DNA from 2 places in the Neorhizobium turbinariae genome. Region 1 is predicted to be linked to the other one. Evidence: riboswitches for the same ligand, from Rfam matches in the RefSeq annotation. Region 1 holds a riboswitch; the other holds the start of a gene.

Region 1 (6,070 bases):
GGAGGAGGGCCTGACAACCGTCGACGCCTGCCAAGCGATCCTCAACGGTGAGATCAAGGCATTCATTGGCCTTGGAGGGAACTTCCTGCGCGCCATTCCCGAAACGGGACCGATGGAAGACGCGTGGCCGCGTATGCGGCTGACGGTGCAGGTCGCCACAAAGCTCAACCGCAACCATCTGTTCAATGGCGACGTTGCTTACCTGCTGCCATGCCTTGGACGGCTGGAGCTCGACGAGCAGAAGACCGGGCCGCAAGTCGTCACCATCGAAGACTCGACCTCTTGCTTCCACGCCTCCAAGGGCAGGTACAAGCCTATCAGCGAGCACCTGCTATCCGAACCCCGGATCGTGGCGGAGATAGCCAAGGCCAGCTTGCCGCCCAACCCCAATGTTCCATGGGATGAATGGGTGGCGGATTACGGCAAGGTGCGTGAAGCCATCGAGCGGACGTATCCCGCCATCTTCAAGGATTTCAACAGGCGGATGTGGACGCCTGGAGGCTTCGAGAAGCCGCTTTCCGCCAACAAGCGGGAGTGGAAGACGGAGACGGGCAAGGCGAACTTCAGGCTCCCGAAGGCGCTTTCCGCGAGCTTCGACGCCGGCACCAGCAAAGACGTGCTGCGGCTGATCACTTTGCGCAGCAACGACCAGTTCAACACGACGGTCTATGGCTACCATGACAGATTCCGCGGCGTCGAAGGCACCCGGATGGTGATCTTCGTGAACCCAAAGGACATGCAACGCTTCGGCATCACCGAAGGACAGGATGTGCGGCTGGAGACGGTTGCGAGCGACAACATCCCGCGCTCGCTCGGCGGGTTGCGCGCTGTACCGTACGACATTCCGGAAGGTTGCTGCGGCGCCTATTACCCGGAATGCAACATTCTTCTGCCGCTCTACCAGCATGCCGAAGGTAGCAAGGTACCAGCGGCCAAATCAGTGCCCGTTCGGGTTTCGGCGGACGAAGGCGGTCTTGCGCTCCAAGCGGCGGAATGAACGGCAAAAGGCTTTGAATGACAGAATTGTGACCGCGTGTGAGGCGGCTTGGAGCCGCCTGGGCGGGCGCACTGTCATGCAGTAGGTTCAAGTCTCAGGTCGTTCACATTGCGGTCCACATGATGGCGCGAATGCATATCAAAACGGTTCATTCTTACGCAGAATTAACTTTACGGTAACCCGGAAATTCTCCAATGGCGCATCCAGCGCCGGCTTCCCGCCGGCCGCTCCTCTCACCATATCTGACTATGGAGGCACGATGTCCATCAAGCTTTACGCCCTTACCGCTGTCGCTGTTACAGCCGTTACGTCGGTCGCCTCGGCCCAGCCGAGCCCGAACATGGTGCGGAAGTTCAACGACTGGGGCGTCTACTCCTACCAAGCCAGCGGCAACACGACCTGCTACGTGCTGACGACGCCCAAGGATGCCCAGCCGGCGAGCGTGAACCATGGCGACAACTATTTCCTCGTCGCGCCGAACCAGAACGGTTCCGGATATTATCCGCAGGCAGTGATGGGCTACAATTTGCGCGAAGGCTCGCAGATGGTGCTCACCATCGATGGCCAGTCCTTCGTGATGCTGCCGAAGGGCAATTCCGGCTGGACCCAGGAAGCGAGTTATGACGCGGCTCTCATCAACGCCATGAAGGCCGGCAGCAACATGACGCTGAAGGCGACTTCGCAGCGCGGCACCTCGACAAGCTACACCTTCTCCCTTTCGGGTGTCACTGCTGCGCTGAACCAGGCCGCGTCCTGCAAGTAACAGAACTAGATCGTGGCCGAGGCTCACTCGGTCGCGATCTCTCCAGTCTGACCTCAAGACGCCCAGAGGAGCCAGAAATGGGAGACGGGGCCGTGTCCCGTTCCGACGCTCAATCCCTCCGCTGCACCAATGGCGCCGGCGAGATAGGTTTTCGCAGCGCTCACTGCTTCACCCGGCGAGGCGCCCTTGGCAAGTTCCGCGGCAATGGCGCTTGAAAGCGTGCAGCCGGTGCCGTGGGTGTTCTTTGTGGCGATGCGATCGCCTTCAAACCATTGCAGACCGGTCTCGGTGGCCAGAACATCCGGACTGTCGTCCGTCTCAAGATGCCCGCCTTTTACCAGAACCGCGGGACCTAGCACTCCTAGTTGCTGCGCCTGCCTTGCCATGTCGTCGCGGCTGGCAGCCACCGGCGCCCCAAGAAAAGCTGCGGCTTCAGGTATGTTGGGTGTCACGAGGGTCGCCATGGGCAACAACCGCTTGGCCACGACTGAAACCGCATCTGCCGCGAGAAGAGGCGAACCACCCTTGGCGATCATCACCGGGTCGAGGACGATCGACACGCTCGATCGGTAAGGTGCAAGGACGTCAGCGACGGCCTCGGCGATTTCGGCATTGGCGATCATACCGATCTTCACCGCATCCACACGGACATCGGCGAAAACAGCGCGGATCTGGTCAGCAACAAAACCAGCTGGCACGGCATGCACACCATAAACACCTTGCGTGTTCTGGGATGTCAGCGCCGTCAGCACTGCCATGCCATAAGTACCGCGGGCGGCAAATGCCTTGAGATCAGCCTGGATCCCGGCACCACCGGAAGGATCGGAGCCGGCGATCGACAGCACGTTGCGGATCATCGGCGGACCTCCCGTATCATCTGGGCAAGGTGGCGGGCGGCCTCTTCAGGATCCGGTTGGCCGCATATGGCGGAGACAACGGCGACGCCCTTGGCGCCGGCATTCAGGCACTCGCCGATGTGTTCAGCCTTGATCCCACCAATGGCGACTGCGGGCAGGGGAGACATGCCGATGAGCTTCGCCAATTCGTCAAAGCCGATCGCCGGTGAGTGGTCGAGCTTTGTATTTGTCGGGAAAACGGGGCCGACACCGACATAATCTACATGGTGTGGGTCTGCGGGTCGGGCATGCTCGCCCCGATCGACGGAGAGCCCGAGAATCATCTCGTTGCCGACGCGGGCGCGAACTTCATCGGCGGACATGTCTTCCTGACCGACGTGGATGCCATCGGCACCAATCGCAATTGCAGCCTCGACATTATCGTTGATGATGAGCGGGACACCCGTGCCTGCGAGTGCTGCTTTCAGTGCCATGCCGGTTTCGACCATGTGGGCTGTCGTAGCCTTCTTGTCGCGCAACTGAACCATGGTAACACCGCCGCGAACGGCGAGGCGGGTGGTCTCGACCATGCCGAGTGGCTCACAAAGATCAGGGTCTAGAACGAGGTAAAGCGAAAGGTCGAACTGTTTCATGCTGCTTCGATCCTTGCCTGAGCATCCAGCGTGGCAGCATCGATCGCGGCCAGTTGATCGAGAAAGGCGACGGAGAACGAACCCGGTCCCGAGGCCTGGGCGGCTGCGGCTTCACCCGCGACCGCAAACAGGGCCAGTGCCGCAACTGTTGCATCAAGTGGCTTTTCCGGTCGCGTCGCGGCGAAGGCGCCGACAAGACCAGTCAATGAGCATCCCAGGGCGGTAACCCTTGGCATCAGCGGTGAACCGCCGTGGATCCTCCAGGAGGTCTGGCCGTCGGTGACGAAGTCGGTTTCGCCGGTGACGGCAACTACGGTACCAAGTTGCTTTGCCAATCCCAGCGCAGGACCTTCCGCCGCGCGTGCAGCATCCCCGCTGTCGACACCCTTGCCGCCCGATTTCGAGCCAGCAAATGCGATGATCTCAGAGGCATTGCCGCGAATGATCGTTGGTTTCAGCGCGACGAGTTCGGCAGTCACGGCGCGACGATAGGTCGTTGCATAATGCGCGACCGGATCGAACACCCATGGCTTACCGTGTTCGCTCGCCGCCTTCGCAGCGCTTTTCATGCCACCGACCCAAAGAGGCGAGAGCGTACCGATGTTGACGGTCAAGGCACCGGCGATCGATGCGAACTCACCCGCCTCCTCTTGCGCACTGACCATGGCCGGAGAGGCACCCGCCGCCAACAAGACGTTCGCGGCAATGTTCATGGCAACGAAGTTAGTGATGCACTGGACCAATGGGGCCTGTGCCCGCATCTCTTCGAGCATCTGGCCCGGACTGTGGATTAAAAGCTGCGTCTGCATCATCGCCTTTCTCGGCGGAGCCTGGACGCTTGGGCTCAATCAGAACCCCAACGACTCCCTCCGCCAGCATGATCTGGTTCAGGTTCAAAGGGTGCTTCTCAGCCCGGCATACGCCAGACGCCCCTGTCATCGGTGCAACGCTATCAGAAAGGAAAAGCGACCGCCATATGCATGTTGGGCGATCGCTTCATGTCAACGGGAATACCTGGCGGTTGTCTATCTCGCCGCCCAGTTTGCGCCGCGGCGGAAGATCGTGTTCATCTGCGGCACCTCGAACTCCTTCGCCACGTGGCCGAGCGAGGAATAGAAGACGCGGCCCTTGCCGTATTTGCGTTTCCAGACGACCGGCATCACCACGCCATCGATCCAATAGGCATGTTCGCCGGTAAAGGTGGTGGTGGCGAGCACCTCGTTCGATGGGTCGACATGCATGTAATATTGCTCGGAATGATATGGGAAGTCGGTGATCCCTTCCATGAGTGGATCGTCCCGCTTGGTAATGTTGACGGTGTAGTCGATGATATTGCCGGGATGGGCCACCCATTGTCCGCCGATGATGAACTGGTACTCGACCGACTCCCGGAATGCATCGCCGGCGCCACCATGGTAGCCTGCAATACCGACGCCATTTTCAACGGCCGCCGCGAGGTTCTTCACCTCCTCCTTCTCGATCTTCGACATCGTCATGATCGGAACGATCAGGCTCAGGTCATGGATGGAGGGGTCCGCGAAAGCTTCCGTCGAATGCTCCAGGTAGACCTTGAACCCGTCTCCCTCGAGCATGGTCTTGATCACTTCCGCACATTCCTGTGGCTCATGGCCGCTCCAGCCACCCCATACGATCAAGGCTTCACGCATGCACTTTCCTCCAAAAACTACTTGGCCAGTCGGCCATCAACGAGTGAATCGGACAGCGGCGCCGGCCGCTGGACCTTCGTAGTGATTTCGATCGTGCGCCCGTGTTCCGATGCCGTCTGGAAGGCCTCCATGACCTCCAGGACATGCAGCGCGAGATCGCCATTGGCACGATGCGGCCGATCGGATCGGATGGCATGAGCCATGTCGGCCACACCAATGGAGCGGAAATTACCGTCCGCATAAGGCAAGGTAAGGGGCTGCTCCTCGAACTGGCCGCCCTTCTTGAGATACTCCACCGGCCCGCCAAACCGGTTTGGGTCCGGCACGATCAGCGTACCTTCCGTTCCGTACACCTCCAGCGGCACGTGCTTGTGGCCCGCGACATCGAAGCTCATGCCGATCTGCACGACTGCGCCATTCTCGAAGGCCATGACGCCGGCTACATGGGTCGGCACGTCGACCGGGATGCGTTCGCCGTTGCGTGGCTCGCTGGTGATGACGCGTTCAGAGCGCGGCGTGATGGCAAATCCGGCCACCTTCGCCACCGGACCGAGCAGGTTCACGAGGTCGGTGATGTAGTATGGCCCCATGTCGAGCATCGGACCGCCGCCGACTTCGTAGTAAAAGGCGGGGTTTGGGTGCCACCGTTCATGGCCAGGGCACATGAATGTCGCCGTGCCACCGACCGGCAGGCCGATAACGCCCTGATCAATCAAGCTCCGAGCCGTTTGGTGGCCGCCACCGAAAAAGGTGTCGGGCGCGGCGCCGATCCGCAACCCCTTGCTGCGCGCGGAATCAGCCAGTTTCTTGCCTTCGGCGAAGTTGATGCCGAGCGGTTTTTCGGAATAGGTGTGCTTGCCCGCCTCCAGCGCCTGCATCGCGACCGCCACATGGGCCTTTGGTACCGTCAGGTTGAGGATGATTTCGATCTGCGGATCCGACAGCAGTTCGTCGATCGACCGTGCAACGAGCCCGAACTCCGCGGCGCGCGACTGTGCAAGTTCGCTGTTCAGGTCGGCCAGACCACGAATATCCAAAATTGGAAACTCGGTCGTCATGGCCTTGAGATAGGCACCAGAAATGTTTCCGCACCCGATGATGCCGATTCCGACCCTGTTCATTCATTTCCTCCCTTAAATGTCTTTCAGAAGCTT
Region 2 (6,070 bases), on a different contig from region 1:
ACCTCGATATCGAAACCCTCGACCTGCTGCAGGAGATTGTCGCGGGTTACAGCGGCACCGTCATCCTCGTCAGCCACGATCGCGACTTCCTCGACCGCACCGTCACCTCGACGATTGCGCCCGCCAACCCGGATGCGCCCGATGGCCGCTGGATCGAATATGCCGGCGGTTACACCGACATGCTGGCGCAGCGCCGCGGCGCGCTGGAGGAAAAACGGCGGGTGGAGAAGGCCGAAAAGGCGAAGTCTGATTCCGCCGCGCCGGCTCCGGAAACACCAAAGGCCAAGGGCAAGCTTTCCTACAAGCAGAAGTTTGCGCTCGAAAACCTGCCGAAGGAGATGGAGAAGGCGGAAGCAGAGATCGCAGCCCGCGAACAGAAGATGGCCGACCCCAACCTCTTTACCAAGAATCCCGCTACCTTCAACCGTCTGGCAGCCGAGATGGAAAAGCTGCGGGAAAAGTTGGTGAAAATGGAAGAGGAATGGCTGGAGCTTGAGATGCTGCGCGAGGAGCTGGAAGGCTAGATTAAGATTTCGTTAGGCTTAACAAATAGTTACGCACAGAAATATTTGTCACAAGCCGGAACAACTCTGTCCCACACGCCGTTCGATGTGCAGGAAAAGGCCGAAACATCACGTTGAGACTTCGGCAGTTTCACAACCCTGAACGGATGGGGACGTCTCATGCTGACAAATGTAATGCGTAGTCGGCTGGCCAGTGAAGCGATGAACCAGCGCGTATTGATCGTCGAGGACGAGTTCCTGATTGCCCTCGATGTCGCTGAAACGGTTGAGGGCATGGGCCTGCAGGTCGCAGGTTTCGCAAGCGGACGCAAACATGCCATGACCCTCGGCGCCCATGCGGATATTGCCCTTGTCGACGTCAACCTTTCCGACGGTCGCACCGGGCCGGAGATCGGTCGCGAACTGGCGCAGGAATATGGCGTCACCGTCATCTTCATGACAGGCAACCCGGAAGACGTTGAGGATGGCGTCGATGGTCCGCTCGGCGTGCTGACCAAACCGGTCATGCCCGAGGTGGTGGAACGGACGATCGATTATGCGATTGCCAACCGCCTGGGCGGCATGGCCGTCGTGCCACGCGAACTTCGGGTCTTCCCGCAGAGCAGGCACTGATCGTCCGCAAACGTCGAAAATAAATCGGCGACCGCTGTCGGCTGGGCCACGCCGCGCCCGTCCTTGGGCCATGCACCAAACGCATCATCCAAGGACGAGGAGACTGACATGCGGATGATTTTCGTAAACCTGCCGGTTGCCGATCTTGAAGGCGCCACGCGTTTCTACACGGCGCTCGGCTTCACCCGGAACCCGGACTTCTCCGACGATACGGCAAGCTGCATGATCGTCAGCGAGCAGATCTACGTGATGCTGCTGACCCACGAGAAGTTCAAGGGCTTCATCAATGGTGAGATCAGCGACGCCAGGACATCCACGCAGGTGCTGAACTGCCTTTCCGCCGGCAGCCGAGCTGAAGTCGACGACTTCAAGAAGAAGGCGCTCGCCGCCGGCGGCAGCGAATGGAAGCCGAACATGGAGTTCGGTCCCATGTACGGCTGCTCCTTCCAGGATCCCGATGGCCACGTCTGGGAGATCATGTACATGGACATGGGTGCGGCGGCCTGAGCCGCCCATCTCGCTCTTGCCAGTTTCTCCCTCTGCCAGTAAATCTTGTTCCGCTCTAACGGGGTGCCGCTGATCGCGGCTGAGAGGCTTGGCCAACCCGCGGAACCTGATCCGGTTAACACCGGCGGAGGGATTAGACGGCTCTTGATCAGCGCCTATTCCCGTCACTTGAAACTGGAGGCGCCGATGCGCGGGTTTATCATTTCCCTTCTTGCGGCAGCGGCCGCATTTTCCGTCGCCACCCATGCGCTGGCGCAGGAAAAGACGCTCACCGTCTACACCTATGAAAGCTTCACGGCCGAATGGGGTCCGGGACCCAAGGTCAAGGAAGCCTTCGAGAAGACCTGCGCCTGCCGGGTCGACTTCGTCAGCGTCTCGGACGGCGTTGCCCTGCTGACCCGACTGCGGCTCGAAGGCGAAAATTCAAAGGCCGATCTGGTTCTTGGCCTCGACACCAACCTGATCTCGGAAGCCAAGGCCACCGGCCTGTTCGAGCCTCATGGGCTGGACATGGCGGCAGTGGACGTGCCGGGTGATTATTCCGACGACACCTTCATCCCTTATGACTATGGCCATTTCGGCGTCGTCTACGACACCAAGGCTATCAAGACCCCCCCAAAGAGCCTGAAGGAACTGGTCGAGGGCGACCCATCACAGAAGATCGTCATCCAGGATCCGCGCACTTCGACGCCCGGACTCGGCCTGCTGCTCTGGATTCGCTCAGTTTACGGCGACGAGGCACCGGAAGCATGGGCCAAGCTCAAGAAGCGCGTGCTCACCGTCACCCCCGGCTGGTCTGAAGCCTATGGCCTGTTCACCAAGGGCGAGGTACCGATGGTCCTCTCCTACACGACCTCGCCGGCCTACCATATGGTGGAGGAGAAGTCGGACCAGTATCAAGCCGCCGCCTTTTCCGAAGGCCATTACATCCAGATCGAGGTTGCAGGACTGCTGAAGGGTGCAAAGGACAAGGACCTTGCGAAGGATTTCCTGCGTTTCATGGTCTCGCCCGCTTTTCAGGACGTCATCCCGACGACCAACTGGATGATGCCGGTGACCAAGACCTCCGAATCCCTGCCGGAAGCGTTCAACAAGCTCGTGCAGCCGAAGAAGACCTTCCTGATGGGATCCGACGAGGTGGCCAAGAACCGCCAGGCCTGGATCAATGAATGGCTGGCAGCGATGAGCCTCAACTAGCGCATGCTGACAGCCGCTCAGCGAAAATGGAGCCTGGGTTGGGGCTTTGCCGCCTTTGGCGGCATCGCCTTCTTCGTTGGTGCGGCAATTGCCGCGCTGCTCCTGTGGGATAGCGGCGCCGCCGGCGGCCAGTTCTTCACACCCTATACCTGGCAGATCCTGCGCTTCACGCTCTGGCAGGCGGCGCTTTCTACGATCCTATCGATCCTGTCCGGCCTGCCCGTGGCGCTCGCGCTGGCGCGGCGACCGAAATTCCTCGGCAGGATCTGGATCGTTCGCCTGATGGCGCTGCCGATGGGCCTGCCGGTGCTGATCGGCGCGCTTGGGCTGATCGGCATCTGGGGTCGCCAGGGCATCATCAACAACACGCTGCTGACACTGGGTGTTGAACAGCCGATCAGCATCTATGGGCTGTCCGGCATCCTCATCGCGCATGTCTTCTTCAACATGCCGCTGGCGGCCCGGCTGCTGCTGGCAGCGCTGGAACGGCTACCGGCGGAGTACTGGCTGCTATCCTCGAGCCTCGGCATGAAGCCGCTTTCGGTCTTCCGCTTCGTGGAGGGCCCGGCGACGCTGCGCGTTCTTCCGGGCGTGGCGGGTCTCATCTTCATGCTGTGCGCGACGAGCTTCACGCTTGTCCTGGTCCTGGGCGGCGGACCCGCGGCCACCACGCTGGAAGTCGCCATCTACCAATCGCTGCGCTTCGATTTCGATCCGCCGCGGGCAATCGCGCTCTCCTTCCTGCAGATCGGCATCACCGCGATCATCCTCGCCGTCATCTCCACCCTGCCGAAACCTGATGACGATGAGAACCTGCACGGTCGCGCATCGCGCCGCTTCGACGGCAGGACGGCAGGTGCCAGATCCTGGGATGCCGTCATCATCCTTTTTGCCACGGCCTTCCTGGTGCTGCCGCTCGCATCGATCGTCGCCTCCGGCATCCAGGCGGATCTCTGGCGGCTCTTCAAAAGCCCGGCCTTCCACCAGGCGGCGCTGACAAGTTTCGCCATTGCCGTGGCCGCGGGCCTGCTTTCGGTCGCGACATCGGTTGCGATCGTCGTGGCACAGGAAGCAATCGACGACATGAAGCGGCCGGGCGCCGGCGCAAGAGCCTTCGCGGCGACACTCGGCGGCATGGGTTCGCTGGTGCTTCTGGTGCCCCCCGTCGTGCTTGGCACCGGCTGGTTCCTGACACTGCGCTCGCTCGGCGACGTCAACCGGTTTGCGCCGGTCCTGATCGTCATCATCAACGCACTGATGGCACTGCCGTTCGTGATGCGCGTCCTGTCGCCGGCAATGGCAACCCACAGGCGGCGCACGGCGCGCCTTTCCGCCAGCCTGGGCCTCTCAGGCATCTCCAAACTCATGCGCATCGACCTTCCGCCGCTTGCAAAGCCGCTGCTGACATCGCTCTCCTTCGCGATGGCGCTGTCGCTTGGCGACCTTGGTGCGGTCGCGCTGTTCGGCTCGAGCGAACTCACCACCCTGCCATGGCTGGTCTATAGCCGCCTCTCAAGCTACAGGACCAATGATGCAGATGGGCTGGCACTGCTGCTCGGGCTTTTTTGCCTGCTGCTGACAATGCTCGGGACGGCAGGACGCGAAAGGCACCATCAGGATGAGTGAGAGCGTCGTGCTCGACAATGTGGAGCTTGGGGTCGGGGCCAAGACGTTCCGCTTCAACTGCGCGATCAAGCCGGGCTCCATCACGGCGGTCACCGGCCCGTCCGGCTCGGGCAAATCCACGCTTTTGAACCTGATTGCCGGCTTCGAGACAGCCGACAGTGGCCGCATCCTGATCGGCGGCCGGGACGCCACGCTTCGGCATCCGTCGGAGCGACCCGTATCGCTCGTCTTCCAGGACAACAATCTTTTTGCCCATCTCGACCTCTTCACCAATGTCGGCCTGGGCATCCACCCGGCCCTGAAGCTTTCAGGTGAGTATCGGCAGGCCGTTTCGGATGCGTTGAGCTGGGTCGGGCTTGATGGCTTCGAGAAGCGTCTGCCCGGAACCCTGTCGGGCGGTGAGCGTCAGCGCGTCGCCTTCGCCCGGGCGCTGGTGAGGCGCAAGCCGGTTCTCCTGCTGGACGAACCCTTTGCTGCGCTCGATCCCGGTCTGCGCCAGTCCATGGCGCAATTGCTCCTCGACCTGCATGGGCAGACGGGAAACACGGTGCTGATCGTCACGCATGATCCGAACGAGGTTCGGCGGCTGGCGGACGAGGCCATCTTTGTCGACCGCGAAACCATCCTTCTTCACGCCCCGGTGGATGAATTTGTGCAGCGCGACGACCTGCCGTCGCTGGCGCAATTCCTCGAAGGCTGAGGCAGGTCGCTGCGGTCGAACAACGGCGGCTCACCCGACTGTTATTGCACTGCCACAATTTGACCGTCACACGATGGCATGCGGCTTGCAGGGCGATATCTATTTGCAAAAGCACGGGCACGACTTATTTCAGCAAGACGATCTGTGCAGGCGAGATGAAAATCGCTAAGCGGAAGTCAGCGGCGGGGGAACATCTTGCCGCTGACAGAACCCTTGGTTTGGAAGAGGCAGAAGCAAACGACGATGAGGCGCGACACGGCTCCACCCGCTGTATTGCAAACGGCCCGTCCCCGTTCGAGCCTCAGGAAGCTTTGCGTCCTGCTGGGCACAAGCCTGCTGCTGTCCGCCTGCCAGTCGGTGTTCGACCAGGCCTATACCCCCAATGTTGCGCCGTCCGATAAGCCGCAGATCGTCGACGAGGTGCAGAAGAACGACCCCCGGGCACAGATGGGTGCGCGCGAGCATCCGCGTATCGTCGCGAGCTACGGCGGTGAATATCGCGACGCCAAGACCGAACGTCTGGTGGCGCGCATCGCCGGTGCCCTCACGGCCGTCTCGGAAAACCCGAACCAGTCGTTCCGCATCACCATCCTGAACTCGCCTGCCATCAACGCCTTCGCGCTGCCGGGCGGCTATCTTTATGTGACCCGCGGCCTGCTGGCGCTTGCCAACGATGCCTCGGAAGTCGCAGCCGTGCTCTCCCACGAGATGGGCCACGTGACGGCCAACCATGGCATCGAGCGGCAGCGCCGCGAAGAGGCGGAAGTCATCGCCAGCCGTGTGGTGGCGGAGGTGCTGTCCAGCGATCTGGCCGGCAAGCAGGCCCTGGCGCGCGGCAAGCTGCGGCTTGCAGCCTTCTCCCGCCAGCAGGAACTGCAGGCGGACGTGATTGGCGTGCGGATGT

The links. A riboswitch is a leader RNA that binds a small molecule or an ion and turns the genes downstream of it on or off. The one in region 1 is predicted to bind thiamine pyrophosphate.
Region 2: another riboswitch for thiamine pyrophosphate. It lies ahead of thiB (thiamine ABC transporter substrate binding subunit); the one in region 1 lies ahead of thiM (hydroxyethylthiazole kinase).

What each region holds. Positions count from the first base shown of each region.
Region 1 covers NZ_JALPRY010000008.1:26,545-32,614, reverse strand. Annotated here, with positions in the region: gene M0654_RS06765 (FdhF/YdeP family oxidoreductase) at 1-997, shown strand, start outside; gene M0654_RS06760 (invasion associated locus B family protein) at 1,257-1,760, shown strand; gene thiD (bifunctional hydroxymethylpyrimidine kinase/phosphomethylpyrimidine kinase) at 1,814-2,617, opposite strand; gene thiE (thiamine phosphate synthase) at 2,614-3,249, opposite strand; gene thiM (hydroxyethylthiazole kinase) at 3,246-4,058, opposite strand; TPP riboswitch at 4,097-4,193, opposite strand; gene M0654_RS06740 (ThuA domain-containing protein) at 4,275-4,916, opposite strand; gene M0654_RS06735 (Gfo/Idh/MocA family protein) at 4,934-6,037, opposite strand; gene M0654_RS06730 (ROK family transcriptional regulator) at 6,061-6,070, opposite strand, start outside.
Region 2 covers NZ_JALPRY010000016.1:226,173-232,242, forward strand. Annotated here, with positions in the region: gene M0654_RS15440 (ABC-F family ATP-binding cassette domain-containing protein) at 1-524, shown strand, start outside; gene M0654_RS15445 (response regulator) at 684-1,136, shown strand; gene M0654_RS15450 (VOC family protein) at 1,245-1,643, shown strand; TPP riboswitch at 1,693-1,793, shown strand; gene thiB (thiamine ABC transporter substrate binding subunit) at 1,830-2,840, shown strand; gene thiP (thiamine/thiamine pyrophosphate ABC transporter permease ThiP) at 2,844-4,466, shown strand; gene M0654_RS15465 (thiamine ABC transporter ATP-binding protein) at 4,459-5,166, shown strand; gene M0654_RS15470 (M48 family metalloprotease) at 5,410-6,070, shown strand, end outside.